2 regions of the Pseudomonas sp. CF161 genome follow, and region 2 is predicted to be linked to the other one. Evidence: predicted binding sites of a transcription regulator. Region 2 holds the regulator's gene; the other holds the start of a gene.
What was found. Region 2 encodes sigma-54, which starts transcription at its own class of promoters, with help from an activator protein. Its sites were predicted from a motif close to ANTGGCATNNANNTTGCTNT; they were not measured.
Positions count from the first base shown of each region.

Region 1: a site for sigma-54 is predicted at 4,631-4,650, ahead of CF161_RS29605 (circularly permuted type 2 ATP-grasp protein). Genes of this name have one in related genera too.

Region 1 is NZ_ATLP01000125.1:85,489-92,779, reverse strand. Features, by position in the region: gene CF161_RS29620 (cytochrome c) at 566-1,372, shown strand; gene CF161_RS29615 (transglutaminase family protein) at 1,425-2,231, opposite strand; gene CF161_RS29610 (alpha-E domain-containing protein) at 2,228-3,178, opposite strand; gene CF161_RS29605 (circularly permuted type 2 ATP-grasp protein) at 3,190-4,599, opposite strand; gene CF161_RS29600 (ribonuclease E inhibitor RraB) at 5,040-5,381, opposite strand; gene CF161_RS29595 (hypothetical protein) at 5,592-5,825, opposite strand; gene CF161_RS29590 (START domain-containing protein) at 5,958-6,566, opposite strand; gene CF161_RS29585 (YkgJ family cysteine cluster protein) at 6,609-6,863, opposite strand; gene CF161_RS29580 (hypothetical protein) at 7,034-7,291, opposite strand, start outside.
Region 2 is NZ_ATLP01000074.1:75,745-83,035, reverse strand. Features, by position in the region: gene CF161_RS13520 (ATP-binding cassette domain-containing protein) at 1-249, opposite strand, end outside; gene CF161_RS13515 (KpsF/GutQ family sugar-phosphate isomerase) at 517-1,491, shown strand; gene CF161_RS13510 (HAD family hydrolase) at 1,491-2,015, shown strand; gene lptC (LPS export ABC transporter periplasmic protein LptC) at 2,024-2,596, shown strand; gene lptA (lipopolysaccharide transport periplasmic protein LptA) at 2,583-3,128, shown strand; gene lptB (LPS export ABC transporter ATP-binding protein) at 3,128-3,853, shown strand; gene CF161_RS13490 (RNA polymerase factor sigma-54) at 4,036-5,529, shown strand; gene hpf (ribosome hibernation-promoting factor, HPF/YfiA family) at 5,609-5,914, shown strand; gene ptsN (PTS IIA-like nitrogen regulatory protein PtsN) at 5,927-6,391, shown strand; gene rapZ (RNase adapter RapZ) at 6,394-7,251, shown strand; gene CF161_RS13470 (HPr family phosphocarrier protein) at 7,268-7,291, shown strand, end outside.

The DNA of each region.
Region 1 (7,291 bases), on a different contig from region 2:
ATAGATGCCACCGACAACCACGGGGAACTGTCTAGCCAACGGGCGTCGACGCAGCTGGCAATAGGCCTCATAACCTTTGGCAAGTTTTAAATGACAACTTGATATGAATTGGATCTAAGCCAAGTGTTACAAGGCCCCTAAGGTAGAAACAGAAGGCAATAAATCGTTGCAGCCGGGGATTTCCCGGGCACGTGTAAGAAAAGGGACACATGGTCGGGTCATCGTGAAGTCGACAGGCGCATGCATCAGATGTTCAGGAATAACAACAAAAGGCACACAGCCATGTTCAAGCATTCGAAAGTACGTCAAGCCGGGCTCATTCTTTTCGCTACCACCTTGCTCTTGATCTTGCCCAACCTCACCAAAGTGATCGGCTAGGCAGCGTGGTCGTTCCACCGCCATGCAACACATTGCGCGCCGATGCTCTTTCGGGGTGCGAAGTTGTGTGCCAACCTTCCTGACGCAGCGCCGCTGAGCTAGCCTCTGGCCGCGCCGCTGCCCATCATCAGGCAGGCTTCTTGCGGAGCGCCCGGGCACTTATTTTCAGCAATAGAACGGCGATCAATTGAAACCTCTTATCCTCTGGAGCGCCCTGCTCCTGTGCACGCCATTGCAGGCAGCGCAACTGGTCCTGGAGCTGGGCGCAGGCAGCCGCACCTGGCAGACCGCGGAGCTGCTGGCACACCCTGAAGTGCAGACCATCACCATCAGCGACGACGTCTCCTACAAACGCGACATGAGTTATCGCGCCGTACCACTGGAGGCGCTGCTGGAAGGGGTCAAGGCCGACGATCACTTGCAGGCAGTGGCCCTGGACGGGTTCGCCGCCGAACTCTCTGCCGCGCCCCTGCTCAATCGCAACGGCGCCCGGGCCTGGCTGGCCATCGAGGACCCGTCCAGGCCCTGGCCGAAACTGGCTCAAGGCAAACCCAGTGCAGGGCCGTTCTACCTCGTCTGGACCAACCCCCAGGCCGGGCACATCAGCCCGGAGCAATGGCCGTTCGAGCTGGCCAGCATCAAGCGCCTGGCGCCGGTTGCCGAGCGTTTCCCAGCCTTGCGGCCAGACCCGGCCCTGGCGAGCGATGACCCGGTGAACCAGGGGTTTGCGTTATTCCAGAAGAACTGCATGGCCTGCCATCGCCTCAATGCTGCGGGCGACTCGCAGTTCGGCCCCGACCTGAACATCCCCTACAGCCCCACCGAGTACTTTGGTGAAGCCTTTCTCAAGCGCTACATCCGCGACCCGCAAAGCTTGCGCCGCTGGCCCCAGGCGAAGATGCCGGGATTCTCCAGCAGCGTCCTGCCGGACACGGAGCTGGAGTTGCTGCTCGGGTATCTGAAACATATGGCCGGGCGTAAACAGCAGCCTTGAAGGCTGCTGCCAGATGAACGCCTGACAGCCCCCCTGGGCCCCCGGCGTGCAACTACTGCTGCTGTACCAGGATCACCGGCGGGGTCGGTGCAACCAGCACCTTGGCGTGCATCTGTTCGCCACCGCCGCCGCGGCGCATGCCTCGCACCGGGCAGGCATCCAGGTAGTCCAGGCCCACCGCCAGTTTCAAGTGGCGTTCGGGGCGCGCCAGCTCGTTGGTCACGTCAAAGCTGTACCAGGCGTCATCCAGCCAGGCTTCGGCCCAGGCGTGGCTGGCCAGGTGCTCGCTGTTCTCGCTGTACAGGTAACCCGATACGTACCGCGCTGGCACCCCGAGGCTGCGAGCGCAGGCAAGAAACGCATGGGTGTGGTCCTGGCAGACGCCGGAGCGCCCGGCAAAGGCCTGGGCCGCACTGGTGTCCACTGCAGTAGAACCCGGCGCATAGGTCATGTACTGGTTCAGTGCGTGCATCAGGTCGATCAGCCCGCTGCGATCACGACGCTTGCGGCATTGTTTCTCGGCAAAGGCACGCAGGGCCTGGTCGGCTTCGGTGAGCCGGGTAAAGCGCAGGAACGGCAGCGGCGACTGGCTCTCATGCTCGGCCTCGCGCAACTCGTCGATATCCACCTGCCCGCGCGCGCCGATGATGATCGCCTCATGAGGCTCGTCCAGGGTCAGCACATGCAGAATGTTGCCGAAGGGATCCAGTTGTGCGCGCACCGGGCGCGGCAGATCAAGCTGCCAACTGAGCACGTGCTGGCGCTCGCTGTCGTGGGGCGTCAGGCGCAGGTACTGGATGCTGGCTCGCACCTGGTTTTCATAGTGATAGGCGGTTTCGTGACTGATGGAGAGTCTCATACAGCCTCCAGGTAGGAACTGTGAATGGCATTGCCCAACTGGCGCACCAGCGGGATGAACTCGGTCAGCCAGGCGTGCAGGCCTTCTTCGAGGATTTCGTTGATGCCGGTGTAGCGCAGGCGCGCATCCATTTCGGCCGCCAGGCGCTGCGCTGGCCGGCCGTTGGTTCCCGGCAGGCTGGCGAGGATCTGGTCGATCTCTTCGGTGCAGGCGCGCAGGGAGCGCGGTACGTCGGCGCGCAACAGCAGCAGCTCGGCCACCTGCCGGGCGCCGGGCGCATCGCGGTAGATCTCGGTGTAGGCCTCGAACGACGACAAGGCGCGCAGCAGGGCGCTCCACTGGTAATAGGCATGGGCCGTGCCGTCGCTGACGGCGTCGGCCTGGTCGCCGGCCATCTCGTAGCGCGCGTCGAGCAGGCGCAAGGTGTTGTCGGCGCGTTCGATAAAGGTGCCCAGGCGAATGAAGCGAAAGGAATCGTTGCGCATGATGGTGCCGTAGGTGGCGCCTCGAAACAGGTGCGAGCGCTCCTTGATCCACTCGCAGAACCGGCTCATGCCGTAACGGCTCAGGCCCTGTTCGGCAATGCCGCGAATCTCCAGCCAGGTGGCGTTGATGTTTTCCCACATATCGGCGGTGATCCGCCCACGCACCGCATGGGCGCTGGCACGGGCCGAGCCCAGGCAGCTGTAGATGCTGGCCGGGTTGGCGGCGTCCAGGGCGAAGAAATGCAACAGGCATTCGGCGTGCAGTTCGCCGTGGCGCTCCAGGTAGTCATCCAGGGTGCCGGTAATCAGCAGCGGCATGGCGAGTTCGTGCAAGCCGTCGCCGCGACCGTCCTGGGGCATCAATGACAGTGAATAACTGACGTCGAGCATCCGCGCGAGGTTTTCCGCCCGCTCCAGATAACGCGACATCCAATACAGGTCCGAGGCGGTTCTACTCAACATGGCAAGCTTCCTTAATCCTCGACCACCCAGGTGTCCTTGGTGCCACCGCCCTGAGAGGAGTTCACCACCAGGGAGCCTTCACGCAGCGCCACACGGGTAAGACCACCGGGCACGACACGGGTTTCACGGCCAGACAGGACAAACGGACGCAGGTCGATGTGCCGCGGTGCAATGCCGTTTTCGACAAAGGTCGGGCACGTGGACAACGACAAGGTGGGTTGCGCGATATAGGCGTGGGGCTTGGCCTTGATCCGCGCGCGGAAGGTCTCGATTTCCGCTGCGGTAGCCGCCGGCCCCACCAACATGCCGTAACCCCCGGAGCCCTGGGTTTCCTTGACCACCAGTTCCGGCAGATGAGCCAGCACATGGGACAACTCATCGGGCTTGCGGCACTGCCAGGTCGGCACGTTCTTCAGGATCGGCTCTTCATCCAGATAGAAGCGGATCATGTCGGTGACAAAGGGATACACCGACTTGTCGTCGGCCACCCCGGTGCCGATGGCGTTGGCCAGCACGACATTGCCCGAGCGATAGGCAGACAGCAGGCCCGGCACGCCGAGCATCGAGTCCGGGTTGAAGGCCAGCGGATCGAGGAAGGCGTCATCCAGGCGGCGGTAGATCACATCCACTGCCTTGGGACCGTCGGTGGTGCGCATGAAGACTCTATCGTCACGGACGAACAGGTCGGCGCCTTCCACCAGCTCCACGCCCATTTCCCGCGCCAGGAACGCATGTTCGAAGAAGGCGCTGTTGAAGCGCCCGGGCGTCAGCACCACGACACTCGGGTCATCCAGCGGGCTGGAGCTTTTCAGGGTGTCGAGCAACAGGTTCGGGTAATGGTCGATTGGCGCGATGCGCTGGGCGGCGAACAGCTCGGGGAACAGACGCATCATCATCTTGCGGTCTTCGAGCATGTAGCTCACGCCGCTGGGGGTCCGCAGGTTGTCTTCGAGCACGTAATAGGTGCCGTCGCCGTCGCGCACCAGGTCGACCCCGGAAATATGCGAGTAGATATCGCGGTGCAGATCCAGCCCCTGCATCGCCAACTGGTATTGCTCGTTGGCCAGCACCTGTTCGGCAGGAATGATCCCGGCCTTGATGATCCGCTGGTCGTGGTAAAGATCGGCCAGGAACATGTTCAGTGCCTTGACCCGCTGGATGCAGCCGCGCTCGACGATCCGCCACTCACTGGCCGGAATGCTGCGGGGAATGGTGTCGAACGGAATCAGGCGCTCGGTGCCCTGCTCGTCGCCATAGAGCGTGAAGGTGATGCCGGCGCGGTGAAACAGCAGGTCGGCCTCGCGTCGCCGCTGTGCCAGAAGCTCGTCAGGGGTTTCGGCAAGCCAACGGGCAAATTCCCGGTAGTGTGGGCGAACCTGACCGCCAGCATCGTACATTTCATCAAAATAGGTGCGGATCATGCCGTACTCCTTGTCACCCGGACATCTAAGCATCGCAAGGCCCGTGCCACTGGCATAAACGCTTTGATTTCAATCAGTTGGATTAACTCATCGGTCACGCCGCACCATTGCCGTGCAGCAAACGCCCCAACTTGATCGTCCCCGCTCCAATACGAGGCAATGGCTGTGGCTATCACCAGCATAGTCAGAGTTGATTTCACTGCCCGGGCAAGGCGCTGGATAATCCGTGCATCGCGCAAAACTTCGTAACCCGGCGTGACGAAGTCGATGCCTTAAGCTTCAGGGCGCCGCCGCTGATGGGTGCTCACCACCCCAACGGCTTTGCCCACACCGCTCTTCCCTTTTGGCCACCCCTTGCAGGTGGCCTTTTTTTGCCTTGCAGAAACCAAATCGGCCAACCCGAAGGTCAGCCGATGCTGTGTTGACGCTATTCATATGCGCTATACGAGTAACCCTCGAACCTCCTGCTTCACGCCCCAACCTTCGATGATGCCGCCCAGAGGCTCGACCACCGCCTCAAAGTCCTGCTCGAAGTCGCCGATGCCGCCGTAGGTGGCGTACATCACCTTGCTCAGCTCCAGGTACCACGCGCCATCGTCGCGCACGCTGATCTGGGCATTCAAGGATTCACCGCGAAAATGTCCTGCCGCCCTGCGCGCCCGCTCCTCATCCGGGAAAATGGCGTAGAACTCGATGGGATGGAATCGTGAAAAGTCGAAGCCGCCTTCTTTCATGCGGCGCAACACGCTGGTGCTGATGTCTTCTTGATAGGCTGTGCTCATGAAACGTCCTCCTGGAACCAATGGATAGACTTTCCGTACTCCCTGTCTGCACCTCAAGGCTGCAGACGTTGCGGCAAACAGCACCGCCAGGACACAAGCATGTAGCTGACAAGACCAGACCTTAGCGATTCATTCGCTGATCTCGTTTGCAGAGTAGCGCCAAGAACCGGGCGCTGCCAAGGTCTGGTTAAGGATCAAGCGGGTGGGTGATTAAATCGCACTAATGCCGAGGATTTGAATGCTGTTCTGCTCTTTCAGACTTTTGACTGTCGGGTCGTCGGTACGCCCCTCCAGATCATTGAGATCCAGCTCGGCCGAAACCGGCAACAGCTTTGCGCGAATCATGCGTGCCGCCTGCTCCATGCTGGGCTGCTGTTCACAGTCGAACTGTTCCACTGACTGGACACCATGATCGTCTACGAAAGTGATTTGCCACTTTTGCATCAGTGCCTCCTCGATAAAGCCCGTGGGTGGGCCTACAACATCTCGACCCTGACGCCCGGGAAATCGTTCCACCGCTGTTGCGCATAAAAAAGACCGCCCGAAGGCGGCCTTTGGCGTGAGACCGGGTGACGCTCAAGGCTTCTCGGCGCGCTCTTTCAGCGCCTTGAGGGTATTGAACGGCGCATCGACCACGAACTTGTTGGCCAGCCAGGACGGCACGCTGCCGCCAGGCTCGGTGTGCACCTGGTAGGTGACCTCAATCTGGTCGGCACCTTTGGGCACCATTTTCCAGAAGCCCTCGACCTGGGCCACACGAACAAACCCCTTCTCTTCGGGAATGTAGGTCGGTACGCCTTCAAGCTTGCGCGTCAGGCTACCGTCAGCGCCTTCGGTGGTGGTGATATGCAGCACTGAGTCACGAGCCGTGACCGGCCATGGCGTGTTGAACTGGGTGTAGGTCCAGCTCTGGTTACCTTCGTGCTTGAGCAGCTTTTGCGATTTGCACTCGTGGATCCAGCTGCAGGCGCCCGCCACGTCTTCCTGCAGGCTTTGCAGTTTGGCCATCGAGGCTTTGATCACGGTCACGCCGCGGTAAGCCTTGTATTTGGAACCGGCCACTTCGCTCAGGGAGACCTTGATCCCGTCCTGATCCTTGGCCGTTTGCCAATCTTCGGCCTGAGCCGTTGCCGCCAGTAACACTGTCAAACCACAGAGCGCAGCCATTCGTTGCAGCGAACCCATTGTCTTATTCCTTATTGTTGAAGTTCCGTTCATTGAAAACACTCAAGCCGCCGTCATTTGTTCCCACCAGCCAATCAACTTGATGGCTTGCTCACGGCTGTCGCCACAGACTTCGATATCCGCATGAAACGCCCCACACACGGCCGGCCGCTCGGGCAGGCCAAACAGCGCACACAAATGTTCGACCGACAGATGCACGCATCGTTCTCCGGCAGGCTTGCCCTGGGGCATCCCCGGAATTGGCGTGCTGATGGAAGGGGCAATGCAGCAAGCGCCACATCCTTCACGGCAGTTCATGGTGAAACGCTCCTCGCGATGAGCAAAGTATTGAAAATGACGCACAGCAAGAGTAACCGCTAAAACAGCCGTTTAAAATTACTCTAAGAACGGTTTTTGCGCTGAAAGCTGTGTGACTGACCAGTCTCCGACAAAGTGTCGTTGTCAGCGGTCACACACGGGGAAGGAATTTATTGCTTGAACTCGAAATCCAGGGCCGCGCCCTCGACGTCACGCCGCTCTTCATTGCGCAACTGCAACTGCATTTCGTTGCTCAACAAGCGGCCGTTGAGCTGAAACGGGCTGCTTTCCTTGGGCTTCTCACCAAACATTTGCGGCAGCAAGGGTTCGCGCTTGGGCATGGCTACCGTGCCGATGGGCTGCAGGTGCTTGACCATTTCCGGTGGCAGGCTCAAGTCCAGCTTTGCTGACGGCAACGGGGTCTTGGC
Region 2 (7,291 bases):
TGCGTCGAACAGGTCGCTGCGTGAGAGCTCCGGCAGATTCTGACCGTTGACCCACACTTCACCGGCGCTGGGGCGTAATTGCGCGCCCATCAGGCGCAACAGGGTGGTCTTTCCGCAACCGGAAGGCCCCATGATCCCGGTGACCTTGCCCCGCGGAATACGAATATCCACGTTATTGAAGATGCTGCGCGTACCGCGCTTGAAGGACAGCCCCTTCAGCTCGACCGCGTAGGCGTTATCGGCACTCATCTAAACTCCTTGCGATGCAGCCTATCACTAGGGCGCTAGGCTCCCTGCCGGGAGTTGATTCACCCGGGGCAGGCCGAACTGGCGGCGAACTATATCATTGCTGATACGGAGCCCCCAAGGCCGAAGCCTCGGCTATTCAGCCACACGACAGGCAAAAAACCAGGCCTTTCCTTAGTTACCCCCAAGAAAGGCTGACGAACTTGCGTGAGGGAATTGATCATTGCCGCTATAATCGCCGCCTTTTCATCAGGCTATACGATTTCTGACATGAGCCAATCCAGCGACCTGATTCAATCGGCACAACGCACCATCCGCCTCGAAGTTGAAGCAGTAGAAGCCCTGCTGCCCCTTATCGACGCTGATTTCGTACGCGCTTGCGAGATGATTCTGGCCAGCAAAGGCCGCGTAGTCGTGGTCGGCATGGGCAAATCCGGGCATATCGGCAACAAGATCGCCGCGACCCTGGCCAGCACCGGCACCACGGCGTTTTTTGTCCACCCGGCCGAAGCCAGCCACGGCGACATGGGCATGATTACCCGGGACGACGTGATCCTGGCCCTGTCCAACTCGGGCTCGACCAATGAAATCGTGACCCTGTTGCCGCTGATCAAGCGCCTGGGCATCCAGCTCATCAGCCTCACCGGCAACCCGGACTCACCGCTGGCCAAGGCCGCCGAGGTCAATCTCAACGTCCACGTCGAGCACGAAGCCTGCCCGCTGAACCTGGCGCCGACCTCGTCGACCACTGCCGCCCTGGTCATGGGCGACGCCCTGGCCGTGGCACTGCTGGAAGCACGCGGTTTTACCGCCGAAGACTTCGCGTTTTCCCATCCGGGCGGCGCCCTGGGGCGTCGCCTGCTGCTGAAAGTCGAGAACGTGATGCACGCCGGCAGCGAACTGCCCCTGGTGCAACGCGGCACCCTGCTCAAGGACGCGCTCATGGAAATGACCCGCAAGGGCCTGGGCATGACCGCGATCATCGAGGCCGACGGGCGCCTGGCCGGGATCTTCACGGACGGCGACCTGCGCCGCACCCTGGATCGCACCATCGATATCCACCACGCGACCATCGATGAAGTCATGACCCTTCATGGCAAGACCGCTCGTGCCGATATGCTGGCAGCCGAAGCGCTGAAAATCATGGAAGACCACCGAATCAACGCACTGGTAGTGGTGGACAAGGAGGACCGACCTATCGGCGCCTTCAACCTGTCCGACCTGCTGCGTGCCGGAGTAATGTGATGAGTGCCGACCTGCTGCAACGTGGCAAAAACATCAAGCTGGCGATTTTTGACGTCGACGGCGTACTGACCGACGGTCGCCTGTACTTCCTCGAAGACGGCAGCGAGTTCAAGACCTTCAATACCCTCGACGGCCAGGGCATCAAGATGCTGATGGCCGCCGGCGTGCAGACCGCAATCATCAGCGGGCGCAAGACCCCGGTGGTCGAGCGCCGGGCCAAGAACCTGGGAATTCCCCATCTGTACCAAGGCCGCGAAGACAAGCTGGTGGTACTCGACGAGCTACTTGGCCAACTCGGCCTAAGCTATGACCAGGTCGCCTACCTGGGTGACGATCTGCCGGACTTGCCGGTAATCCGTCGCGTCGGCCTGGGCATGGCCGTGGCCAATGCTGCAAGTTTCGTCCGCGAACACGCCCACGGCATCACCCAGGCCCGTGGCGGCGAAGGTGCCGCGCGCGAATTCTGCGAGCTGATCCTGCGCGCCCAAGGCAGCCTTGAAGCGGCCAACGCCGCCTACTTATAGAGCCTTTTATGCTGAGCAAAAAGATTCGCAACATTCTGCTGTTCGGGGTCCTTGCCGCGTTGTTCGCGGCAGTCGGCTACTGGAATATCAGCCCGGAACGCTTCCTCGACAAGCCAGTGGCACAGGTCGACGAGAGCGCCATCGACTATTACGCGGTCAACGCACGCAGCGTGCAGTACCTGCCCGACGGCAAAATGCAGTACGAAATGACGTCCGACAAGGTCGAGCACTTGAAGGCCACCGAAGTCACCCTGCTGACCAAGCCAGACCTGCAGATGTACCGCGGCACCACCTTTCCCTGGCATGTCCAGAGCGAACGCGGCGAGGTCAACCCGGACGGCACTGAAGTCGAGCTGATCGATTCGGTACGGGTCGCACGCACCGATGAGAAAAATCGCACGGTGCTGATTACCACTTCCCGCATGACAGTATTCCCGCAGAAGCAATATGCGCAGACCGAGCAAGCCGTTAGAATCGACGGCGCCGGCGGCGTGACTACGGCCAAGGGAATGAAAGCGTATTTGAAAGACGGCAGGATGAACCTGCTATCGAACGTAAGAGGACAGTATGAGGCTCGTTAAAACCCTCCCTATTTTGCTCAGTCTGGGCGCAGCACTGGGAAGCGTGAGCGCCTGGGCTCTGCCGAACGATAGCCAACAACCTATCCGCATTCAGGCCGATGACGCACAACTCGATGACCGCCAGGGCATCGCCACCTACAAGGGCGATGTGATCATCACCCAGGGCTCGATGAAGATCACTGGCAATACCGTGACCATCACCCGCACCGCGTCCGGTGAAATCGACGTGGTGACCTCGGTGGGCAACCTGGCGTATTTCGAGCAACTGCAGAAAGCCACCGATCCCAAGCCGGTACAGGCCTACGCCGTGACCATTCAGTACCACGCAGCGCAAAACCGCATCGTACTGATCGACAAGGCCAAGGTGATCAACGACGGCAACACCACCGAAGGCGAGAAAATCGTCTACGACACCGTCAAGCAGGTCGCCAACGCCGGTCGCGCCAATGGCAGCTCGGTCACCGCGCCACGTCCGCGGATCGACATGGTCATCCAGCCGAAAAAGAAAACTGACGAGCAAAAGGCCCAGTAATGGCAACTCTGAAAGCTCAGCATCTGGCCAAGAGCTACAAGAGCCGTCAGGTCGTGCGTGACGTCAGTCTGTCCATCGACAGCGGTCAGATCGTCGGCCTGCTCGGCCCCAACGGCGCCGGCAAGACCACCTGCTTCTACATGATCGTCGGCCTGGTCCAGGCCGATCAGGGGCGCGTGCTGATCGACGACCTCGACGTCAGCCACCAGCCCATGCACGGCCGCGCCCGTGCCGGCATCGGCTACCTGCCCCAGGAAGCGTCGATCTTTCGCAAGCTGTCGGTCGCTGACAACATCATGGCCATCCTCGAGACCCGCAAGGAGCTCGACAAGGCCGGTCGCCGCAAGGAACTGGAAAGCCTGCTCCAGGAATTCCACATCCACCACATTCGCGACAACCTCGGCATGAGCCTGTCCGGTGGTGAACGCCGCCGAGTGGAAATCGCCCGCGCCCTGGCCACATCGCCGAAATTCATCCTGCTCGACGAACCTTTCGCCGGCGTGGACCCGATCTCGGTCGGCGACATCAAGCAGATCATTCATCACCTCAAGGCCAAGGGCATTGGTGTACTGATCACCGACCACAATGTCCGGGAAACCCTCGATATCTGCGAAACAGCCTACATCGTCAACGACGGTCAACTGATCGCCGAGGGCACGCCCGAAACCATCCTGGCCAACGAATTGGTCAAGGAAGTGTATCTGGGCCATGAGTTCCGCCTGTAAGCACTGAGGTGTTTGGCTAGTCGCCAGAGCGCCACCTTCAATAAATCCCTACAAATTTTATTGTTACCGCGCTCTAGGCAAACACTTCAGTTTCAGGCATATAATTTGCTTATGTTTGGCGCTCACGCGCCCTGTAGTGGATGGCGCATGTGCGCCGGCGAATAAGGTGTTAAGCCCCTGCCATGAAACCATCGCTAGTCCTGAGAATGGGCCAGCAGCTGACGATGACACCGCAGCTGCAACAGGCCATCCGCCTGCTCCAATTGTCGACCCTGGACCTGCAACAGGAAATCCAGGAGGCCTTGGAGTCCAATCCGATGCTCGAACGCCAGGAAGAAGGCGACGACTTCGACAACACCGACCCTCTGGCCGACAACGCCGAGCAAAAACCCAACACCGACATCCAGGAACCCTCCTACCAGGAAACCGCCCCCACGGTGGACAACCTCGAGGACGGCGAATGGAACGAGCGCATTCCCAACGAATTGCCGGTGGATACCGCCTGGGAAGACGTCTACCAGACCAGCGCCAGCAGCCTGCCCAGCAACGATGACGACGAGTGGGACTTCACCACCCGCACCTCCGCCGGCGAAAGCCTGCAGAGCCACCTGCTGTGGCAACTGAACCTGGCGCCGATGTCCGACACCGACCGCCTGATTGCCGTGACCCTGATCGACTGCATCAACAATCAGGGCTACCTGGACGAAACCCTCGAGGAAATCCTCGAAGCCTTCGATCCGGAGCTGGACATCGAACTGGACGAGATCGAAGCCGTCCTGCACCGCATCCAGCAATTCGAGCCGGCCGGCATCGGTGCACGCACCCTGGGTGAGTGCCTGTTGCTGCAACTGCGCCAGCTGCCAGCCAAGACCCCTTGGCTGAGCGAGGCGCAGCGCCTGGTCAGCGACTACATCGACCTGCTGGGCAGCCGCGACTACAGCCAGCTGATGCGCCGCATGAAGCTCAAGGAAGACGAGCTGCGCCAGGTCATCGAACTGGTACAGAGCCTGAACCCGCGCCCCGGCTCGCAGATCGAGTCTGCCGAGGCCGAGTACGTGGTCCCTGACGTGATCGTGCGCAAGGACAACGAGCGCTGGCTGGTCGAGCTGAATCAGGAATCGGTGCCGCGCCTGCGGGTCAACCCGCAGTACGCAGGCTTCGTGCGCCGTGCCGACAGCAGCGCCGACAACACCTTCATGCGCAATCAGCTGCAAGAGGCCCGCTGGTTCATCAAGAGCCTGCAAAGCCGCAACGAAACCCTGATGAAAGTCGCGACCCAGATCGTCGAGCATCAGCGCGGCTTCCTCGAGTACGGCGACGAAGCGATGAAGCCGTTGGTCCTGCACGACATCGCCGAAGCGGTGGGCATGCACGAATCGACGATTTCCCGGGTGACCACGCAAAAATTCATGCATACCCCACGGGGTATTTATGAACTGAAATACTTTTTCTCCAGCCACGTAAGTACCTCCGAAGGCGGTGAATGCTCGTCCACGGCGATTCGCGCGATCATCAAAAAACTGGTGGCCGCGGAAAATCAGAAAAAGCCGTTGAGTGACAGCAAGATCGCTGGTTTACTGGAGGCACAAGGCATTCAGGTAGCCCGTCGTACCGTCGCCAAGTACCGCGAATCCCTCGGGATCGCGCCTTCCAGCGAACGGAAGCGGTTGATGTAACCGCCGGGCTCGCCACAGCGTTCCAGTGGCAGGCAACCCAGCCTGCCGCTTTATGCACTGGCAACGAAGGAGAAGCTGTATGCAAGTCAACATCAGTGGACACCAACTGGAAGTGACCGAGCCCCTGCGCGCTTACATCGGCGAAAAACTCGACCGACTGGAGCGGCACTTTGACAAGATTACCAATGTGCAGGTAACGATGGCTGTCGAGAAACTGAAGCAGAAAATCGAAGCCACCCTGCACATCCACGGTGGGGAGGTTGTCGCCAATGCAGAACATGACGATATGTATGCCGCGATCGACCTGCTCACGGATAAGCTGGACCGCCAACTGAAAAAGCATAAGGAAAAGCAACTCCACCTTCTCCAAGGCACGGGTCGCTAACACTCCCCTCCCATGATCCGACTTGAAAGTATCCTGACCCCCGGCCGTTCCCTCGTGAACGTGCCGGGCGGCAGTAAAAAACGCGCTCTCGAACAAATTGCCAACCTGATCAGCCGCGAAGTGCCGGATCTGGAGATGCAGGATGTCTTCGAGAGCCTGATTGCCCGTGAAAAACTCGGTTCCACCGGTTTTGGCAACGGCATCGCCATTCCACATTGCCGCCTCAAAGGCTGCGAGTCGCCCATCAGTGCGTTAATGCACCTGGACGCCCCCATAGATTTCGACGCCATCGACGGCGCGCCGGTCGACCTGCTGTTCGTACTGCTGGTCCCCGAAGCTGCTACCGATGCGCACCTGGAACTGCTGCGGCAGATCGCCAGCATGCTTGATCGCAAGGAAGTGCGTGACAGGCTGCGCAGCGCCGACAGCAACCAAGCCCTGTATCAGGTAGTCCTGGACGAGCAGAACGGTCAGTAACCATGCGCTTGATCATTGTCAGCGGCCGCTCCGGCTCCGGTAAAAGTACCGCCCTCGCTGTCCTGGAGGATAACGGTTACTACTGCATCGACAACTTGCCGGCAGGCTTGCTGCCGGAGTTGGCCGAGCGTGCATTGATCCACACCGAACTGGCGCAACCGCTGGTGGCGGTCTCGATCGATGCGCGCAACCTGCCAAGCCATCTGTCACGCTTCCCCGAGCTGTTGGAAGAAGTGCGCAGCCGGCACATCCAGTGCGATGTGCTGTACCTGGACGCCGACGAGGAGACCCTGCTCAAACGGTTCTCGGAAACCCGTCGCCGCCACCCGCTGAGCAGCGCCAATCGCTCACTGGCCGAGGCCATCCAGGACGAAACCCAGCTCCTGGGCCCGATCGTCGACCTGGCCGACCTGACCATCAACACCACCAATCTGAACCTGTATCAGCTGCGCGACACCATCAAGTTGCGCCTGCTGAACCAGCCGGAGCCGGGCACCGCGTTTCTGGTGGAGTCCTTTGGCTTCAAGCGGGGCATGCCGGTGGATGCCGACCTGGTGTTCGACGTGCGCTGCCTGCCCAACCCCTACTGGAAGCCCGAACTGCGAGACCAGTCAGGGCTGGACCAGCCTGTAGCCGATTACCTGGCCGCACAGCCCGATGTCGAAGACATGTTCCAGGACATCTCCAGCTACCTGCTCAAATGGTTGCCGCGCTTTGCCGCCAGCAACCGCGCTTACGTCACTATTGCCATTGGCTGCACGGGCGGGCATCACCGCTCGGTCTACCTGACCGAACGCCTGGGCCAGGTCCTGCAACAATCCCTAAAGAACGTCCAGGTTCGCCACCGCGACCTTAGCTGAAAGGACCACCACCGCGATGCCTGCTCTGGAAATTGAAATC